One region of the Streptomyces sp. NPDC005566 genome, then DNA from elsewhere that is predicted to be linked to it. Evidence: riboswitches for the same ligand, from Rfam matches in the RefSeq annotation. Region 1 holds a riboswitch; the other holds the start of a gene.
The links. Region 1 has a riboswitch for cobalamin ahead of ABZS61_RS14620 (cobalamin biosynthesis protein). Riboswitches for the same ligand answer to the same signal wherever they lie in the genome.
Positions count from the first base shown of each region.

Region 2: another riboswitch for cobalamin. It lies ahead of ABZS61_RS13915 (ribonucleoside-diphosphate reductase subunit alpha); the one in region 1 lies ahead of ABZS61_RS14620 (cobalamin biosynthesis protein).

Region 1 is NZ_JBEXDB010000008.1:52,725-56,895, forward strand. It holds gene ABZS61_RS14605 (class II aldolase/adducin family protein) at 1-167, opposite strand, end outside; gene ABZS61_RS14610 (inorganic phosphate transporter) at 473-1,735, shown strand; gene ABZS61_RS14615 (hypothetical protein) at 1,748-1,969, shown strand; cobalamin riboswitch at 2,133-2,260, shown strand; gene ABZS61_RS14620 (cobalamin biosynthesis protein) at 2,390-3,337, shown strand; gene ABZS61_RS14625 (cobyric acid synthase) at 3,334-4,171, shown strand, end outside.
Region 2 is NZ_JBEXDB010000007.1:287,556-291,726, reverse strand. It holds gene mctP (monocarboxylate uptake permease MctP) at 1-1,129, shown strand, start outside; gene ABZS61_RS13920 (GNAT family N-acetyltransferase) at 1,314-1,814, shown strand; cobalamin riboswitch at 1,860-1,991, shown strand; gene ABZS61_RS13915 (ribonucleoside-diphosphate reductase subunit alpha) at 2,129-4,171, shown strand, end outside.

The sequences.
Region 1 (4,171 bases):
AGCCGGTCGTAGGGCACTCCGCTGGGGGTGACCAGGACGACTCCGCCGACCCGCGCCGACACGTTGCCCGAGGTGCCGACGACCAGCCCGTCCGCGGCAGTCCTGCGGGCCGTCGCGACGACGCCGTCCCATGCCCGCTCGATCGCGTCCTGGTGCTGATCGCTCATGGGGCGATCCTAGGGTCATCCGTTCGTATCACTCCGGCTCCGCCGTGGCCTGTCGGGCGGAGCCGTCGAGGGTCACGTGACCGATGTCATCCCAAAGGGGCAAATGCGGCACACCAGGTGCGCACCGGAACCCGGCGAAGGCCGGTTGCCGCACCGGCGCGGGCCGGTGCGGCCACCCTGGGCGCACACAAGCGGAATGGCTGCTCGCGCTTGGAGTCACCACAACGCCCTGCCCAGTTCATCTTCCGTTCATCCAGGTTGCTTACGTTCCTACAGCCACTGACGTCGAACGATTGCCTGGGTAAATGGAACACATCACGCTGCTGCTCGCGATCGTGATCGTGACAGCTCTCGTGTTCGATTTCACGAACGGTTTCCACGACACCGCCAACGCGATGGCCACCACCATCTCGACCGGCGCCCTCAAGCCCAAGACAGCGGTGGCCATGTCCGCCGTTCTCAACCTCGTCGGCGCGTTCCTGTCGGTGGAGGTCGCCAAGACGATCTCCGGCGGGATCATCAATGAGAACGGCCTCAGAACCGAGGTCATCTTCGCGGCGCTCGTCGGCGCCATCCTGTGGAATCTGCTGACCTGGCTGGTCGGCCTGCCCTCCAGTTCCTCCCACGCGCTCTTCGGCGGCCTCATCGGCGCCGCGGTCATGTCGGCCGGCTGGTCCTCGATCAACGGCGGCACCGTCGTCACGAAGGTCCTCCTGCCCGCGATCGCGGCCCCCCTCGTGGCAGGTCTGGCCGCACTACTGGCCACGAAGCTGACGTACCGCCTCAACCGGAAGATCACCGACGAGGCGCAGCTGAAGTCGACCGCCAAGGGCTACCGGGCCGGACAGATCGCCTCGGCCGGTCTCGTCTCCCTCGCCCACGGCACCAACGACGCCCAGAAGACGATGGGCATCATCACCCTGGCCCTGGTCACCGGTGGCGTGCTCGCCCCCGGCTCCAACCCGCCGGTCTGGGTCATCGCCTCCGCCGGTATCGCCATCGCACTGGGCACCTACCTCGGCGGCTGGCGCATCATCCGCACCATGGGCAGCGGCCTCACCGACCTCAGGCCGCCGCAGGGCTTCGCCGCCCAGACCAGTGCGGCCACGGTCATCCTGGCCTCCTCGCACCTCGGCTTCTCCCTCTCCACCACCCAGTCCTGCTCCGGTGCCGTGATGGGCGCCGGTCTCGGACGCAAGGGAGGCGTGGTCCGCTGGTCCACGGCCACCCGCATGTTCATCGCCTGGGGCCTGACCCTGCCGGCCGCCGGCCTGGTCGGCGCGGGCGCGGAGTTCCTCACCAAACAGGGCCCCTGGGGTGTCGGCGTGGTCGCCGTTCTCCTCGTCGCGGGCTCCGGTGCCATCTGGCTGCTGTCGCGCCGCAAGCCGGTCGACCACACCAACGTCAACGAGACGGACGCCGAGCCCGCGGGCGTCGTCACCACCGCCATCGCGGCCGTCAGCCCGCCGCCCATCGGCTCCGGCGTCCCGGACCTCAAGACCACCATCCCGGCCCCGGCCCCGACGGCCGGAACCCCGGCCGACCCGGCCCGACCGGCCACGGTGTAAGGACAGATCCGTATGAACATCGACTGGGCAGCTCTCGCCTCCGTCTTCGGCGTCAGCCTCGTGGTCACCGTCGCACTGGTCGGCCTCTTCACTCTCGGCATCATCGGCCTCGCCAAGCAGGCCTCGGCGGTTCAGTCCGGCGGATCCCTCACGCTGGCGCGCACCGGCGCGTACGCCTGTTTCGGGCTGTGCGCGGCGGCGGTCGCCTACGGGATCTATCTGATCGTCGTCTGAGCACCCCGGCGCGGCGCCGCCGTCTCCTCGCATCGGGCCGGACACACCACGGGTGTGTCCGGCCCGATGTGCGTCTGCGCACACTGCACTCCCGCAGGTCAACGGCAGGTTGACGGGCGTTCACGGGGCGTGGTGGACTGCCGGTGCCATTTACGGCGACAGGAGAGGAAGCCGGTGCGAATCCGGCGCGGTCCCGCCACTGTCACCGGGGAGCAGGCCCCCACACGGAAGTCACGGTCCACCACGGACTGGAAGGCCGGGGGAACTGCGGATCCGGAAGCCAGGAGACTCTCGTCGCCGGTCACGTCGAACCAGGGCGCGGACCCTGAGTTAAGGACATCTGCCATGCCTGGCTGCCGTGCGTCGGTCCCTGTGTCACCCGCTCCGAAGGTCCTTCGAGGCGCGACGGCCGGCTGAACCGTGCGAGCCGACCGCATCTTCGCGTACGGCGCCACCGCCGGTCTGATCGGCGACCTGCTGCTCGGTGACCCCCGGCGGGGCCACCCCGTCGCCGCCTTCGGGCAGGCCGCGGCAGGCGTCGAGAGCCGGCTGTGGCGCGACCACCGCGGCTGGGGCGCCCTGCACGCACTCGTCTGCGCCGGGGGCGCCACGGGCGCCGCCGCGCTGGCCGCCCGTGCCGTACGCGACCGTCCCGCCGCGGCCGTGGCCCTGACCGCCGCCGCCACCTGGTCCGTCGTCGGCGGTACGTCGCTGGGCCGGGAGGCCCGCGCCATCGGCGGTGCGCTCGCCGCCGGTGACGTCGAGGTGGCCCGGGAGCGGCTGCCGCACCTCTGCGGCCGTGACCCCCAGTCCCTCGACGGACCGCAGATCGCCCGCGCGGTGGTGGAGTCCGTCGCCGAGAACACCTCCGACGCCGTCGTCGGCGCTCTGGTGTGGGGCGCCATCGGCGGTGTCCCGGGCCTCGTCGCGTTCCGGGCCGTCAACACACTCGACGCCATGGTCGGCCACAGGTCGCCGCGCCACCGCCGCTACGGCTGGGCCTCGGCCCGTCTCGACGACCTCGCCGGCTGGCCCGGGGCCCGCCTCACCGCGGTGCTCGCCGTGGCCGCCGGTGGCCGTCCGCGCGAGGCGGTACGGGCCTGGCGGGCCGACGCGGGAAAGCACCCGAGCCCCAACGCGGGCCCGGTGGAGGCCTCGTTCGCGGGTGCGCTCGGCGTGCGCCTCGGCGGGACTCTCGCGTACGGCGGCCGGGTCGAGCACCGGCCCGTACTCAACGGGGAGACCGGCCGGGACGTGCGGGTCACTGATATCGAACGCGCGGTGCGGCTGTCGCGCCGGGTGAGTGTGCTGGCCCTCGGCGTGTGTGCGGCCGCGCGGCTGGCCGCAGGACGGAAGGGTCGGGCATGAGCGGCGGACAGGGCGGCGGGCTGCTGGTCGCGGGAACCACCTCGGACGCGGGCAAGAGCGTCGTCACGGCGGGGATCTGCCGGTGGCTGGTGCGCCAGGGGGTGAAGGTCGCACCGTTCAAGGCGCAGAACATGTCGCTGAACTCGTTCGTCACCCACGAGGGTGCGGAGATCGGCCGTGCCCAGGCGATGCAGGCGCAGGCCGCCCGGGTGGAGCCGAGCGTGCTGATGAACCCGGTGCTGCTCAAGCCCGGTGGTGACCGCTCCAGTCAGGTGGTCCTGATGGGGAAGCCGGTCGGCGAGATGAGTGCGCGCGGCTACCACGGCGGGCGCCAGGAATCGCTGCTGGGGACGGTCGTGGACTGTCTGGAGCAGCTCCGGGGCACGTATGACGCCGTGATCTGCGAGGGGGCGGGCAGTCCGGCCGAGATCAATCTGCGGCGCACGGACATCGTGAACATGGGCATCGCGCGGGCGGCTCGCTTCCCGGTGCTGGTCGTCGGGGACATCGACCGGGGCGGGGTGTTCGCTTCGTTCTTCGGTACGACGGCGCTGCTGAGCGCCGAGGACCAGGCGCTGGTCGCCGGGTACCTCGTCAACAAGTTCCGCGGCGATGTGTCGCTGCTGGAGCCCGGCCTGGACATGCTGCACGAGCTCACCGGGCGCCGTACGTACGGGGTGCTGCCGTTCGCCCACGGCCTCGGTATCGACGAGGAGGACGGGCTGCGGGTGTCGATGCGCGGCGCCGTGCGGGAGTCGGTCGTCGCACCGCCGCACGGCCAGGACGTCCTGCGGGTCGCGGTGTGCGCCGTGCCGCTGATGTCGAACTTCACCG
Region 2 (4,171 bases), on a different contig from region 1:
GCCCGCGCTGATCGCGTTCGTCAAGGACGGCCTGATCTATCTGGTCATCGCGGTGGCCATCATCTACATCCCCATCAAACTCGGCGGATTCGACGACATCTTCGCCAAGGCGGGCGAGGCCTTCGCGCAGACGAACGAGGCGACGGGCAAGCCACGCGGTGCTCTCGTGCCCGGCGACATGGGCCAATGGGGTTATGCCACGCTGGCCCTGGGCTCGGCGCTGGCGCTCTTCATGTACCCGCACTCGATCACGGCGACGCTCTCCAGCCGCAGCCGTGACGTGATCCGGCGCAACACCACGATCCTGCCGTTGTATTCGCTGATGCTCGGCCTGCTGGCCCTGCTCGGCTTCATGGCGATCGCCGCCGGAGTGAAGGTGGACAACGGTCAGCTGGCCATTCCGCAGCTGTTCGAGAACATGTTCCCCGACTGGTTCGCCGGTGTGGCCTTCGCCGCGATCGGGATCGGCGCACTGGTACCCGCAGCGATCATGTCGATCGCCGCGGCGAACCTCTTCACCCGCAATATCTACAAGGACTTCATCAAGCCCGACGCGACCCCGGCCCAGGAGACCAAGGTCTCCAAGCTGGTCTCGCTCCTGGTCAAGGTCGGCGCGCTCGCCTTCGTCCTCACGATGGACAAGACGGTCGCGATCAACTTCCAGCTGCTCGGCGGGATCTGGATCCTCCAGACGATGCCCGCCCTGGTGGGCGGCCTCTTCACCCGGTGGTTCCACCGCTGGGCCCTGCTGGCGGGCTGGGCGGTCGGAATGGTCTACGGCACGGCCGCCGCGTACGGCGTCGCGAGCCCGACCCAGAAGCACTTCGGCGGGTCCTCCAAGGAGATCCCCGGCATCGGCGAGATCGGCTACATCGGTCTGACGGCGTTCGTGCTGAACGTCGTCGTGGTGGTCGTACTGACCTTCGTCCTGAACGCGCTGAAGGCACCGGCCGGGATCGACGAGACCTCCCCGTCCGACTACACCGCGGACGCGGGCGACCCGGGTGTCAAGACGGCGCTGCCGCCGGCCACCGTGGGTGCCCCGGGCAGCGCCACCGTGGGCGCCCAGGGCGGCGATCCCACGGCGGGCGACGGTCCCACCGTGGGTGCCCCGGGCAGCGGTCACTGACCGCACCCTCCGAAGCCGGTTCCTCAACGGGCCGCCGCATCCCCAGGGGCGCGGCGGCCCGCTCCGTTCGGGGCCGCCGGAGGGGTGTCCGGCTCGCCGTACGGGGAGTCCGTTCTGCCGTGAAGGAGTCCAGATCTCCGTAAAGGAGTTCGACCCTCACTTCCGCCTGATGCAGACTCCCGCCATGGACATCTCGATCAGGCCCGTCGGCCTCCAGGAGCACGAGGCACTGGCCGGCATCACCGCCGAGGCGTATCTCGCCGACGAGCTGCTGGACTTCGGCGCCGACGACCCCTATCTGGCGGAACTGCGCGCGGTCGGCCGCCGGGCCGCCGAGGCGGAGGTACTCGTCGCGGTGGGCGGTGACGGCACGCTGCTCGGCGGTGTGACCTACGCGGCACCCGGCAGCCCGTGGGCGGACATCGCCGGGGTGGACGAGGCCGAGTTCCGGATGCTGGCCGTTTCCGGCGAGGCCCGTGGACGCGGGGCGGGCGAGGCGCTCGTACGGGCCTGCATCGACCGGGCACGGGCCACGGAGGGCGTCTCCGGTCTCGTCCTGTCGACGCAGCAGGCCATGCACGGCGCCCATCGGATCTACCGGCGGCTGGGCTTCGTACGCACTCCGGAACGGGACTGGAAGCCCGTCGAACACATCTCGCTCCTGACATTCCGCCTGGAGCTCTGACCGAGCGCGACACAACATGTGGGGGCTGCCATGTCCGACGGCCCCCACATGTATGCTCATGCTCGCTGTCTCCGCAGGGGAATCCGGTGCGAATCCGGAACTGTCCCGCAACGGTGTGATCGGTGTGCTTCTGCGCACCGGGAAGTCCGAAGACCTGCCGACAGCGCGTCCGGCTCGACCGAACCGGACGCCCGACGTCCGGGCCTCGCGGAGGGCCGGTGGACGCCGTGCGCAGTGCTGCCCCTCTCCCGGGCATCGTCCTGCCCGGCTGCCCCCGCTCCCGCCGGCCCCGAGCCGAGCGAGGGATAGCCCCAGTGACCATCGCGCCAGCCGATCCGGTTTCAGCGGTCGATTCAGCCGAGTCCGCGCACGCCACGCCCGACGGGCCCGGGACCGCACTGCTGCGGACCCTGACCGACCTCACCGTCGATCTGCCCGACACCGACCCGGGACGGGTCGCCGCCGCCGCGCTGCGCGGCCGCAACGCCCGGTCGGACGAGGCCGAGCTGCGCTCGCTGGCCACCGAGGCCGCCGCGGGCCTGATCTCCGAGGACCCCGCCTACTCCCGGCTCGCCGCACGGCTCCTCACCCGCACCATCGCGGACGAGGCCGCCGGCCAGGGCGCCGTGTCGTTCTCCGCCTCGGTTGCCGTCGGCCACCGCGAGGGCCTGATCGCCGACCGTACGGCGGAGTTCGTCACGCTGCACGCGGACGCCCTCGACGCGCTGGCCGGGCAGGCGCTCACCGACGGCGCCGACGACCGCTTCGGCTACTTCGGGCTCCGGACGCTGTTCAGCCGCTACCTGCTGCGCCATCCGCTCACCCGCCAGGTCATCGAGACCCCGCAGCACTTCATGCTCCGGGTGGCCGCGGGCCTCGCCGAGGACACCTCCGAGCGCGCCCTGGACGAAGTCGCCTCGCTGTACGGGCTGATGAGCCGGCTCGACTACCTTCCCTCCTCGCCCACCCTGTTCAACTCCGGTACCCGGCACCCGCAGATGTCCTCCTGCTATCTGCTGGACTCCCCGCTGGACGAGCTCGACTCGATCTACGACCGCTACCACCAGGTGGCACGGCTGTCCAAGCACGCCGGGGGCATCGGTCTCTCGTACTCCCGGATCCGCGCCCGGGGTTCGCTGATCCGTGGCACCAACGGGCACTCCAACGGCATCGTTCCGTTCCTGAAGACGCTCGACGCCTCCGTCGCCGCGGTCAACCAGGGGGGCCGCCGCAAGGGCGCCGCCGCCGTCTACCTGGAGACCTGGCACGCGGACATCGAGGAGTTCCTGGAGCTGCGGGACAACACGGGTGAGGACCAGCGCCGCACGCACAACCTGAATCTGGCGCACTGGATCCCCGACGAGTTCATGCGCCGCGTCGACGCGGACACCGAGTGGTCGCTGTTCTCCCCTGCCGACACCCCCGAGCTGGTCGACCTGTGGGGCGACGAGTTCGATGCCGCGTACCGTGCGGCGGAGGCCAAGGGCCTGGCCCGCAGGACGATGCCCGCCCGTGAGCTGTACGGGCGGATGATGCGGACGCTCGCACAGACCGGTCAGGGCTGGATGACGTTCAAGGACGCCTCCAACCGGACCGCGAACCAGACCGCCGAGCCGGGGAGAGTCGTGCACTCGTCGAACCTGTGCACGGAGATCCTCGAGGTCACCGACGACGGCGAGACGGCCGTCTGCAATCTGGGTTCGGTCAACCTCGGCGCGTTCGTCGTCGGCGGGGAGATGGACTGGGAGCGGCTGGACGCCACGGTCCGTACCGCCGTGACCTTCCTCGACCGCGTGGTGGACATCAACTTCTACCCGACCGAGCAGGCCGGGCGCTCCAACGCCCGCTGGCGCCCGGTGGGCCTGGGCGCGATGGGCCTGCAGGACGTCTTCTTCCAGCTGCGGCTGCCCTTCGACTCCCCCGAGGCCCGCGCGCTCTCCACGAGGATCTCCGAGCGGATCATGCTGGCCGCCTACGAGGCGTCGTGCGACCTCGCGGAGCGCTCGGGCCCGCTGCCCGCCTGGTCCGAGACGCGCGCCGCCCGCGGTGTACTGCACCCCGACCACTACGACACCGAGCTGAACTGGCCCGAGCGCTGGGACGCACTGCGTGGCCGGATCGCGAAGACCGGGATGCGCAACTCGCTGCTGCTCGCCATCGCGCCGACGGCGACGATCGCCTCGATCGCCGGTGTGTACGAGTGCATCGAGCCGCAGGTCTCCAACCTCTTCAAGCGCGAGACGCTCAGCGGGGAGTTCCTCCAGGTCAACGCCTACCTGGTGGACGAGCTGAAGAAGCTCGGCGTGTGGGACGCGCGGACCCGGGAGGCACTGCGCGAGGCGAGCGGCTCGGTGCAG